2 regions of the Microbacterium sp. CH1 genome follow, and region 2 is predicted to be linked to the other one. Evidence: predicted binding sites of a transcription regulator. Region 2 holds the regulator's gene; the other holds the start of a gene.
What was found. Region 2 encodes LexA, which represses DNA repair genes until DNA is damaged. Its sites were predicted from a motif close to TCGAACANNTGTTCGA; they were not measured.
Positions count from the first base shown of each region.

Region 1: recA (recombinase RecA) is a predicted target of LexA. The motif match lies at 2,181-2,196, and genes of this name have one in related genera.

Region 1 covers NZ_LOSO01000011.1:747,880-753,983, forward strand. Annotated here, with positions in the region: gene miaB (tRNA (N6-isopentenyl adenosine(37)-C2)-methylthiotransferase MiaB) at 1-27, opposite strand, end outside; gene AUV07_RS17950 (regulatory protein RecX) at 77-550, opposite strand; gene recA (recombinase RecA) at 940-1,986, opposite strand; gene AUV07_RS07050 (DUF3046 domain-containing protein) at 2,247-2,471, opposite strand; gene AUV07_RS07055 (helix-turn-helix domain-containing protein) at 2,490-2,798, opposite strand; gene AUV07_RS07060 (CinA family protein) at 2,940-3,428, opposite strand; gene pgsA (CDP-diacylglycerol--glycerol-3-phosphate 3-phosphatidyltransferase) at 3,425-4,000, opposite strand; gene AUV07_RS07070 (FtsK/SpoIIIE family DNA translocase) at 4,000-6,104, opposite strand, start outside.
Region 2 covers NZ_LOSO01000018.1:344,739-350,842, forward strand. Annotated here, with positions in the region: gene AUV07_RS12800 (methylenetetrahydrofolate reductase) at 1-610, shown strand, start outside; gene metE (5-methyltetrahydropteroyltriglutamate--homocysteine S-methyltransferase) at 632-2,941, shown strand; gene lexA (transcriptional repressor LexA) at 3,024-3,710, opposite strand; gene AUV07_RS12815 (LysM peptidoglycan-binding domain-containing protein) at 3,994-4,362, shown strand; gene AUV07_RS12820 (histidinol-phosphate transaminase) at 4,422-5,516, shown strand; gene hisB (imidazoleglycerol-phosphate dehydratase HisB) at 5,513-6,104, shown strand, end outside.

The sequences.
Region 1 (6,104 bases), on a different contig from region 2:
CGTCGGTTCACTGCGGGGGATAGTCATGATGCTCCCATTGTACGAGCGTCGCCGAGAGCCGATCGCGTGCGAACCGTCAGTCGGAGTCCACGAACCGGACGCCGGAGACGCCCCCGCCGAACGAGGCTTCCCGCAGCGCGGTCTTCGCCGCGTTCATGGCGACCGATCCCCCGTACCCGCGGCGCGACAGCTGCCCGACCAACCGGCGGAGCGCCGCGTCGGGGTCGAGGCGTCCCATCGACCGCGCTTTGGTCCGGGCGAACTCCAGTGCCCGCTCCGCGTCGTCGTCGGGCAGCTCATCGAGCGCGGCGTCGATGACGTCACGAGGAATGCCCCGCTGCGCGAGCGCTCGAGACAGCGCGACCCGCCCCTGGCCCTTGCGTTCGACGCCGGACGTGACGAGGAGCTCGGCGAGCACGGCGTCGTCGAGGTATCCGCGCCGTACGAAGTCGTCGATCACGTCTTCGACGGCGTCCGTCGCAAGCCCGTGCCCTTTCAACACCAGCCGGGCCTCGGAGACGGACAGCGACCGCGTGCGGAGCTTCCGCACCAACGACTCCTCCGCCGTCGTTCGAATCTCCGCCGCCGAGGGGCCGCTCTCTGCGTCCGCCCCCTCTTCCGTCGAGCGGGACACGCCGCCGACGGCGCGCAACGTGGTGGTCTTCCCGCCCCGGGAAGCGGCTCGCGCCGAGGCACCCCGGGCCGGGTGCCGCGCGCTGGGAGAACCGTCGTCGACCGACGGGGCCCCTGCCGACGCGGGCTCGTGCCACGTCGACCGCCAGAGTCCCGCCGCGTCCGCGGGCGGCCCCGACCGCGCAGGCGGTGCGGACGACGACTCGTCTGCACCGCCACCGGCCGGATGCTCCGCCCGCGTGGGTCCGCCGAAGAGAGGGATGATGGGGGCGATCCGCTCGGAATCGCCCCCACGCTGGTCACTCATCAGGCCGGGCGACGCTCGGCCAGCTCATCAGCACCCGGAGCCGCGGCCGGGCCGCCGATACCGAGCTTCTGCTTGATCTGACTCTCGATCGCCAGGGCGATGTCGGCGTTGTTGAGCAGGAACGTGCGCGCGTTCTCCTTGCCCTGGCCCAGCTGATCGCCGTCGTAGGTATACCACGATCCCGACTTCTTGACGATGCCGTGCTCGACGCCGAAGTCGATCAGGCTGCCCTCGCGGGAGATGCCGACGCCGTAGAGGATGTCGAACTCCGCCTGCTTGAAGGGCGGGGCCATCTTGTTCTTGACGATCTTGACGCGGGTGCGGTTACCCACGGCGTCCGTGCCGTCCTTGAGCGTCTCGATGCGGCGGATGTCCATACGCACGGAGGCGTAGAACTTCAGCGCCTTACCACCGGCAGTGGTCTCCGGGGAGCCGAAGAACACGCCGATCTTCTCGCGCAGCTGGTTGATGAAGATCATCGTCGTGTTCGTCTGGTTCAGACCACCGGTGAGCTTCCGCAGCGCCTGCGACATGAGGCGGGCCTGGAGACCCACGTGGGAGTCTCCCATCTCGCCCTCGATCTCCGCACGCGGCACCAGGGCCGCCACCGAGTCGACGACGATGAGGTCGATGGCACCGGAGCGCACGAGCATGTCGGCGATCTCGAGAGCCTGCTCACCCGTGTCGGGCTGCGAGACGAGAAGGGCGTCGATGTCGACGCCGAGCTTCGCGGCGTAGTCGGGGTCGAGCGCATGCTCCGCGTCGATGAATGCCGCGATACCGCCGGCCCGCTGGGCGTTGGCGATGGCGTGCAGCGTCAGCGTCGTCTTACCCGAGGACTCCGGGCCGTAGATCTCGACGATGCGTCCACGCGGCAGACCTCCCACGCCGAGGGCGACGTCGAGGGCGATGGAGCCGGTGGGGATGACGGCCACAGGGGCACGCTCATCGCTGCCCAGCCGCATGACCGAGCCCTTTCCGAACTGGCGGTCGATCTGGGCGAGGGCGGTCTCGAGGGACTTCTCGCGGTCGGCGGGTGATGGCATGGTGTGCTCCTTCTGCGCGTGTGCTGCCGCCTGTAGGCTGTCGCGGCTCTTCCGGCGGAAGGAACTCTCCGACAAGGCGTATGGCTTTTCAGCCTGGACCTCACGGTACGGCGGGCCTCCGACATTGCGTCGAGGAGCCGGGGATCGTGGGGACCAGAACCGTCTGACCACTTGTGCAGAAGACTACGCCTGGTTCGAACAGATTTTCGACAACACGCCGGTTCGGCGTGTCGGACTTCCGCACACCCGGGAAGCCGCCGTCACCGGCCGCGCGGCTCCAGACGCCCCACGCCGTGGCGACGGGATTCGGGGACATCCATGTCGGCGCAGAGCGCGAGCCAGATGTCGCGCGGAGGTACCCCGGCTTCGAGAGCCTCGAGCGCCGTTCGTCCCCCCATGCCGGAGAGCACGAGGTCATTCACCAGAGAAGAGGCTCGGGCATGGAACTCGGCGTCGACGGCGCGCAGGAACTCACTGCGTCGCATCAGGGGGATCTCCGAGTGTCAGCGGAGCGAGAGCTCGGGCTCCACGGACGCGACCAGGTCGTCCGGAACGACGTCCGGGAAGACCTGGATGCCTTCGAGCACCGAGATGCGGTCCCCGACCTCGCGCATGATCGTGGAGATGGGGACGTCGAGCGCCTCTGCCACCGAGGCGAGGATCTCGCTCGAGGCCTCCTTCTGTCCGCGCTCGACCTCACTGAGATAACCGAGAGCGACGGATGCTTTGCTCGCGACCTGCCGGAGCGTCCGCCCCTTCTGCAGACGGAAGTCCCTCAGCACGTCGCCGATCTCCTGTCGTACAAGAATCATCGGAACCTCCTCCGCAGTTCGTGAATCGAGGTCTCCCTCGAAGAGACGGCCAGTCTAGTCCTCCTGGCTTGCACAGAATCTACCCTTGCACTCTGTGGTTTAAATGTGAGCACATCCGTATCAACATGACGCGGGGAGTCGCTATTCCCGCAGCGTAGCTGCCAGCACATCGAGGACCGCCGCGACCGTCTGCGCTCGCACCGCGTCGCGGTCCCCCTCGAAGTGGAACGGTCGGGTCCGGCTCACTGTTGGGGTGACCACGCCGATGTGGACGGTGCCCACGGGCTGCCCATCCGGGGACTCCGGGCCCGCGATCCCCGTGGTGGACAGCCCGACATCGGCGGGGAGACCATCCACCGCGACGGCCTCGCGCACTCCGGCGGCCATCTGCCGCGCGACCTCCGGATGCACCGGCCCGTATCGCTCCAGCAGGTCGGTGTCGACGTCGAGCAGCGTGTGCTTGACGGGGGTGGCGTAGGCGACGACGCCGCCGAGGAGCACGGCGGAGGCGCCGGGAATCGCGACAAGCGCCGCGCACACCGCACCGCCGGTGAGCGACTCCGCGACACCGAGGGTCCAGCCGCGCTCATGCAGAGCGTCCAGAGCCTCGGCCGGCGTCGTGCCGCTCATCGGCTCTGACGCGCGCCGCGCACCTGCGCGACGATGTAGTCGATCCCGCTGACGACGGTGAGCACGAGCACGATGACCATGAGGACGGTCGTCACGACGGTCCACGGGCTGAGCCCGATGAACACGTGCAGCGGCAGGAGAGCCCAGCCGAGGGCGACGCCCTGGAACGCCGTCTTGATCTTGCCCATCCAGGCGGCCGCGACAACGTGCTCGCTCGCGACGACCAGCCGATGGATGGTGATCCCCCACTCGCGGACGAGGATGATCACGACGATCCACCAGGAGACCTCGCCCAGGATCGCCAACCCGACGAATCCGGCGCCGGTGAGGAGCTTGTCCGCGATCGGATCCCACAGCTTGCCGAAGTCGCTGACGATGTCGTAGCGACGTGCGAGGTAGCCGTCGACCCAGTCGGTCGAGATGGCGACGATGAAGAGGACGGCGGCGATCCAGCGCACGGTGAGATCGGCGAGGCCGTACGTCCCGCCGACGAGCAGGAGGACGAAGAACACCACGGCGAGCGGGATGCGCGCCACCGTGATGGCGTTGGGGAGCTGCCGAGGGATCGCCATCAGTCGCGTCCCGTCAGGCCCCAGGCGTCTTCGTCGCCCTCCGCTTCGACGACCGGCAGGCCGTCGTACTGCGCCTCCAACGGGTCCCGCTCGGCCGGCGGCACCGCTGCGGCGGCGGGCGCAGCCGGAGCCGCCGGAGCCGACGGAACGTCTTCGCCGCGGAGCTTCGCCATGACCTGCGGCAACTGCTCGGGGGTCGCGAGCACATCGCGCGCCTTCGAGCCCTCCGAGGGGCCGACGACCTCGCGCGACTCGAGGAGATCCATGAGGCGTCCGGCCTTGGCGAAGCCGACCCGCAGCTTGCGCTGCAGCATCGACGTCGATCCGAACTGCGAGGAGACGATGAGCTCGGCCGCCGCGAGCAGGAGCTCGAGGTCGTCGCCGATGTCCTCGTCAACCTCCTTCTTCTTCGCCGGCTCCATCGCCTCCTGGACGTCGGCACGGTACTCGGGACGCGCCTGACGCGTGACGTGCTTGACGACCGCGTCGATCTCCTTCTCGTCGACCCACGCACCCTGCAGCCGGAACGGCTTCGACGAGCCCATGGGCGAGAAGAGCGCATCACCCTGGCCGATGAGCTTGTCGGCGCCGGGGCTGTCGAGGATCACGCGGCTGTCGGTGACGCTCGTGACCGCGAACGCGAGACGGGACGGCACGTTCGCCTTGATGAGGCCGGTGACGACGTCGACGCTCGGGCGCTGCGTGGCGAGCACCAGGTGGATGCCGGAGGCGCGGGCGAGCTGCGTGATGCGGACGATCGAGTCCTCGACGTCGCGCGGGGCGACCATCATGAGGTCCGCGAGCTCGTCGACCACGACGAGGAGGTACGGGTACGGCTTGAGCACCCGTTCGCTGCCCGGGGGCACCTCCACCTCGCCCGCGCGCACGGCGCGGTTGAAGTCGTCGATGTGGCGGAAGCCGAACGACGCGAGGTCGTCGTACCGCATGTCCATCTCCTTCACGACCCACTGCAGCGCCTCGGCGGCCTTCTTCGGGTTCGTGATGATGGGGGTGATCAGGTGCGGGACACCGGCGTAGCTCGTCAGCTCCACACGCTTCGGGTCGATGAGGACCATGCGCACGTCGGACGGGCGCGCCCGCATGAGCAGGCTCGTGATCATCGAGTTCACGAAGCTGGACTTACCGGAGCCAGTGGAACCGGCGACCAGGAGGTGCGGCATCTTCGCGAGGTTGGCGACGACGAAGTTGCCACCCACGTCCTTGCCGACACCGATCGTGAGCGGGTGCGTGCTCTTCTGCGCAGCCGCCGACCGCAGCACGTCGCCGAGGGCGACCGTCTCGCGGTCGGTGTTCGGGATCTCGATGCCGATCGCGCTCTTGCCGGGGATCGGCGAGAGGATGCGAACGTCGTTGGAGGCGACCGCGTAGGCGAAGTTGTTGCTGAGCTGCAGGATCTTCTCGACCTTGACGCCGTGGCCGACCTCGACCTCATACTGCGTGACCGTCGGACCACGGGAGAAGCCGGTGACCTTGGCGTCGACCTTGAACTGGTCGAGGACGCTGGTGATCTGCTCGACGATGCGGTCGTTCGCCTCCGAGCGAGCCACCGAGGGCGGTCCCTCGGACAGCACGCCCGGCGACGGGAGGATGTAGGGGGCCACGGGGGCCTGCGGGCCGCGGTCGCCGGGGCCCTCCGTGCCGAAGCCGTCCAGTCCGGGCAACTCCGGCATCTCGCCGGTGTCCGACTCGTCGTCCAGCAGCGCGGTCGTCTGCTGCTCCGCCAGGGCGTCCGTCACGGACCGCACGTCGCTGAGCACCTCGGTCGCCGCGTCGTACGGGTTCGCCACCGTCACGGCCTGGTCGTATGCGGGGGTGGCCTCCGTGGTGGACAGGAGCGCGGTGATGTCGTCGGACGCGAGCGTGCCCTCGTCGGGGTCTTCCTCGCGACCGGTCTTGTTGCGTCGCCACCAGGGCAGCACGTCCGGGTCGTCGACCTTGTCGGCCTCGTCGAGCGCGGCCGCGGTGTCCTTCGCCGGCTTCTCCGGGCGCTCCGCGTCGAACATCCACGCGTAGAGGTCTCCCAGGCGCGCACCGATGCGGTTCGGCGGCGTCTTCGTGAGGATGAGGATGCTCAGGGCGGCGA
Region 2 (6,104 bases):
GGGACAGAACGAGCCCTTCCTGGGCGACCTGGAGAGCGCCGCCCAGCTCGTGCAGCTCATCGATCGCGTCCAGGCCGAGCGCGCGCCGTACCAGGAGTCTCCGGTCCCCGGTCTCCCCGGAGCCGCGCTCGTGGCCCCGCGGCAGAAGGTCGACATCGCGGTCGCCGCCTTTCCGAAGGGGCACCCCCGGGCCACGCACCGCACGCAGGATGTCGAGGCGCTGCTCGCCAAGCAGGCCGCGGGGGCGACCTTCGCCATCACGCAGCTCTTCTTCCACCCCGATGACTACCTCGCCTTCGTGGAGCGCGCCCGCGCCGGAGGCGTCACCATCCCGATCCTCCCCGGCATCATGCCGATCACGTCGCCGGCCCGGCTCGCCCGGGTGCTGGAGCTGACCGGGGAGGACCTGCCCAGCGAGCTCGCGATCGCCCTCGATGTCGAGCCGACCGCCGAAGGGCGCCGGGAGATCGGGATCTCCTGGGCCGCGCGCCTCGCCGCCGACGTCGTCGCCGGCGGGGCCCCCGGCGTGCATCTGTACGCCTTCAACCAGCACGAGACCGTCCTGACCGTCCTCGCCGAAGCCGGCATCGTCCCGGCGCTCCGGCACTAGTCCCCGCCGAAAGGAAATACCATGACCGCATTCCCCGAGGGCACCATCCTCGGCTACCCCCGCATCGGCCGTCGCCGCGAGCTCAAGAAGGCCGTCGAGGCGTTCTGGGCCGGCCGCATCGACGAGCAGGAGCTGGAGCGGACGGCCGCGGAACTGCGCGCGGCGACCCGCGAGCGCCTGGCCTCGCTCGGTCTCGGTCGCACGGACTCGGCCATCCCCGAGTCCTTCTCCTTCTACGACCAGGTCCTCGACGCCGCCGTCACCGTCGGCGCGATCCCTGCCCGCTTCGACGACCTCCGCGAGGCGGACGGGTCGATCGGCCTCTCCGCCCTGTTCACCGTCGCCCGCGGTGAGGGCGAGCGGGCGCCGCTGGAGATGACGAAGTGGTTCGACTCGAACTACCACTACCTCGTGCCGGAGATCGGTCCGGAGACGGTGTTCTCCCTCGCCAGCGACCGCCTGGTGCGCGAGGTCGCCGAGGCCGTCGCCGCCGGCTTCGTCACGCGTCCCGTGGTCGTCGGACCGGTCACGCTGCTGGCGCTCGCGAAGGCGTCGGACGACGCGCCGGAGGGCTTCGAGCCGCTCTCGCGGCTGGAGGACGTCCTGCCGGTCTACGTCGATCTGCTCGCCCGTCTGCGCGCCGCGGGCGCCGAATGGGTGCAGCTCGACGAGCCCGCCCTCGTGAGCGAGTCCCTGCCGGCGACCACCGCACAGCTCGCCTCCGCCGCGGAGCGCGCGCTCGGGGTGCTCGGGAACGCCGAAGAGCGTCCCTCGATCCTCGTCGCGGCCCCGTACGCGAGCCTCGGCGAGACCTTCGCGACCGTGGCCGCCGCCCCTGTCGAGGCCATCGCCGTGGATCTCGTGCGCGGCACGGTGCCCGACGCGGTGCCGGGCCTCGAGGGCAAGACCCTCGTCGGCGGTGTGATCGACGGTCACAACATCTGGCGTGGCGACCTCTCCGCGGCGTTCGACTCTCTGGAGGCGCTCCGCGCGCTCGGAGCCCCGGTGGCGGCATCGACCTCGACCTCGCTGCTGCACGTGCCGCACGACGTGGAGGACGAGACCGCGCTCGACGAGCGGCTCGTCTCCTGGCTCGCCTTCGCGGATCAGAAGGTGCAGCAGGTCGTGACCCTCGCCCGCGGCCTGTCCGAAGGGCGCACGGCGATCGCGGCCGAGCTGGACGCCGCGACCGCTGCGCTGCAGGACCGCCTGACCGCTCCCGGCGTGCGCGACGGTGCGGTGCGTTCCCGCGCGCTGAGCGACGCCGACTTCGCCCGTGCCCCGTACCAGGAGCGGGAGGAGGCGCAGAACGCCCTCGGCCTGCCGGCGCTGCCCCTGACGACGATCGGCTCCTTCCCGCAGACCGGCGACATCCGCCGCGCCCGCGCCCAGTTCCTCCGCGGCGAGATCCCCGAGGACGACTACGAGGAGTTCCTGCGCCGTGAGGTCGCGGCGGTCGTCTCCCTGCAGGAGGACCTCGGTCTCGACGTCCTCGTGCACGGTGAGCCGGAGCGCAACGACATGGTGCAGTACTTCGCGGAGAACCTCGACGGCTTCGCGGTCACGCAGCACGGCTGGGTGCAGTCGTACGGCTCGCGAGCCACGCGCCCGTCGATCCTCTGGGGAGACGTCTCGCGTCCCGCGCCCATCACGGTCGCCTGGTCGGCGTACGCGCAGTCGCTCACGGCGAAGCACATGAAGGGGATGCTCACGGGCCCCGTCACGATCCTCGCGTGGTCCTTCGTCCGCGACGACCAGCCGCTGGGGGAGACGGCGAACCAGGTGGCGCTCGCGCTCCGCGACGAGATCGCCGACCTGGAGGCCGCGGGCATCCAGGTGATCCAGGTCGACGAGCCGGCGCTCCGGGAGCTGCTCCCGCTGAAGCAGGCCGACCAGCCGGCGTACCTCGACTGGTCCGTCGCCTCATTCCGTCTGGCCACGGGCGGCGCTGCGGCGGCGACCCAGGTGCACACCCACCTCTGTTACTCGGAGTTCGGCGTCGTGATCGACGCGATCCGTGCGCTCGACGCGGACGTCACGTCCATCGAGGCGGCCCGGAGCCGCATGGAGGTCGTCGCGGACATCGCCGAGGTGGGCTTCGACCACGGCATCGGCCCCGGCGTGTACGACATCCACTCGCCGCGCGTGCCCACCGTGGAGGAGGTCGAGTCCCTGCTGCGGCGCGCGGTGGAGGAGATCCCGCTCCGGCAGCTCTGGGTAAACCCGGACTGCGGTCTGAAGACCCGTGCATACGCCGAGACCACGGCGTCGCTGCGGAACATCGTCGAGGCCACGCGGCGCGTGCGCGAGGACGTGGTGGTCACCGCCTGACGCGGTCGCCCCCGGACACACGAAGGCCCTCCCGGTGCGCCCGGGAGGGCCTTCGTCCTCGTCTCACCGACGATGCGGTGACTCAGACGGCGCGCATGACCGCGACGACCTTGCCGAGCACGACCGCCTCGTCGCCCAGGATCGGCTCGAAGGCAGAGTTGCGGGGAAGCAGCCACGTGTGGCCGTCGCGACGACGGAGCACCTTGACGGTGGCCTCGCCGTCGAGCATGGCAGCCACGATCTCGCCGTTCTCCGCCGTGTTCTGCGAGCGCACGACGACCCAGTCGCCGTCGCAGATGGCGGCGTCGATCATCGACTCCCCGGAGACCTTGAGCATGAACAGGTCGCCCTTGCCGACGAGCTGCCGGGGGAGCGGGAAGATCTCCTCGACCTGCTGGTCGGCCGTGATCGGCACGCCCGCGGCGATCCGCCCCACCAGCGGGACCAGGGCGGCGTCGCCCACGGGGGTCGCCACGTCCGCCGGGTTCTCCGCGCCGGTGCCGGGCAGATCGATGAGGACCTCCATGGCGCGCGTCTTGCCCGGGTCGCGACGCAGGTAGCCGCTGAGCTCGAGCTGACCGAGCTGGTGGGTGACGCTGGACAGCGACTTGAGTCCGACGGCGTCGCCGATCTCGCGCATGCTCGGCGGATAGCCGTTCTGCGCGATCGAGGCCTGGATCACCTCGAGGATTGCCATCTGCTTCGGGCTGAGGCTCTTGCGACGGCGGGTGCGCGGCGCCTCGGACTCGAGGGCTGAGGTGTCGCTCATGGTGCTCCTTCACTGCGTGATCCGACGTGCCGCTTCGAATGTCGGTGGCCCGTGGTGGGGTGTCCTTATCGAAACCGTATCCGAGAAAAGCGCCGATCTGGAAGATCTGTTCGAGCGTGTCGGCCGATTCGCGGGGCGTGGTTTCGAAGACAGCTTGACAGATGTTCGAACTCGAAGATATCTTCGGAACGTAGCTTCGCATCCACGGCTCCCGGCCGAGGCGCGGATGCGAAAGCTACGCCAACCTCCCCGGGCTCCGGCACCGGGACAGTAAGGAGCAGACATGAGCAGCATCAGCCTCAGCACCGCGACCGCCCTCCCGGCATCGGCCCGTCCGGCCACCCGGCTGCGGATCACGGCACGCGGCCGTCGCACTCTGCTCGCGCTCGCGTCCGTCCCGCTCGCGGCGGGCATCGCCTTCGCCGCCCTCAGCGGAGGCAGCGCGACCGCCTCCGGCGCGGATGCGCCGGCCGTCTCCGTCGAGACCGTCACGGTCATGCCCGGCGACACCCTCTGGTCGATCGCGAGCAGCATCGCTCCCGAGGCCGACCCGCGGGATGTCATCGGTGAGATCACCCGCATGAATCTGCTGCGCGGCGGGGAGCTCCAGGTCGGCCAGGAGCTCGCACTGCCGGCGCGGTACACCGACTGACGCCGAGTCCTCCCGGCCGAATCGTCACGATGGCCTCGGCTCTCCCTGCTCCTCTTAAGATGGGAAGGGTGACCTTCTCCCTCAACGATCTCCCGCTCCGCGACGATCTGCGCGGACTCACCCCGTACGGAGCGCCGCAGGCCCCGCTGCCGGTGGCGCTGAACGTCAACGAGAACACGCATCCGGTTCCCGACGAGGTCGCGAGCGACATCCTCGATGACATCGCCGTGGCGATCCGAGACGTGAACCGGTACCCGGACCGCGAGTTCACGACACTGCGGGAGGCGTTCGCCGACTACCTGGGTCACGGCCTCACGCCGGAGCAGATCTGGGCGGGCAACGGGTCCAACGAGGTGCTGCAGCACATCTTCCAGGCGTTCGGCGGGCCGGGACGCACGGCCTTCGGATTCGCTCCCACGTACTCCATGTACCCGCTCATCGCGAAGGGGACGGGAGCGTCCTGGATCGCGGGCACCCGTCAGCCCGACTACACGGTCACCCCGGAGGAGGCGGCGCAGCAGGTGCGCGCGGCCGACCCCGACATCGTGATCCTCTGCTCGCCGAACAACCCGACCGGCACCCCGCTGGGGCTCGACGTGGTGGAGGCCGTCTACGAGGCGGCCCGCGGCGTCGTGATCGTCGACGAGGCCTACCAGGAGTTCGCGCCGCGGGATGCGGCGTCGGCCCTCACCCTGCTGGAAGGACGGCCGCGGCTCGCCGTCTCCCGAACGATGAGCAAGGCCTTCGCCTTCGCCGGCGCCCGCGTCGGCTACCTCGCGGCCGACCCGGCGTTCATCGACGCGCTCCGGCTCGTGCGACTGCCGTACCACCTGAGCGCTCTGACGCAGGCCGCCGCGGTCGCCGCCCTCCGCAACGCCGACGTCATGCTCGGCATGGTGCAGGAGATCGTGGAGCAGCGGGACCGCATCACGGCGACGCTCGAAGCTCTCGGGTACACCCCGCACCTCTCGTGGTCCAACTTCGTGCTGTTCGGCGGCGTCGCGGATCCGCAGGCGACGTGGCAGCAGCTGTACGACCGCGGCGTGCTCGTGCGCGACGTCGGCATCCCCGGCCACCTGCGCGTCAGCGCCGGCACGGAGGCGGAGACGACGGCGTTCCTGGACGCCCTGGCCTCGATAGGATCGGCATCATGACCATCCCCGCGCCCACCGCACGCACCGCGAGCCGCGTGCGCAGCACGTCGGAGTCCACCGTCGAGGTCGAGCTGAACCTCGACGGCACCGGTGCGAGCCGCATCGACACCTCGGTGCCGTTCTTCGACCACATGCTCACGGCGTTCGCGAAGCACTCGCTGACGGATCTCACCGTGCGGGCCTCCGGGGACACCCACATCGACGCGCACCACACCGTGGAGGACGTCTCGATCGTGCTCGGCCAGGCGATCCTGGCCGCCCTCGGAGACAAGTCTGGCATCTCCCGGTACGGCGACGCCCTCGTCCCCCTGGACGAGGCGCTCGCGCAGGCGGTCGTCGACATCTCCGGCCGTCCGTACCTCGTGCACGAGGGGGAGCCCGCGGGCTTCGAGCACCACCTGATCGGCGGGCACTTCACAGGGTCCCTCGTGCGGCACGTCTTCGAGGCCATCACCTTCAACGCCGCGCTGACCGTGCACGTGCGGGTGCTGAGCGGGCGCGACCCGCACCACATCGCCGAGGCCGAGTTCAAGGCGTTCGCGCGGGCGTTCCGGCAGGCGAAGGCCCTGGATCCTCTCGTCGACGGCA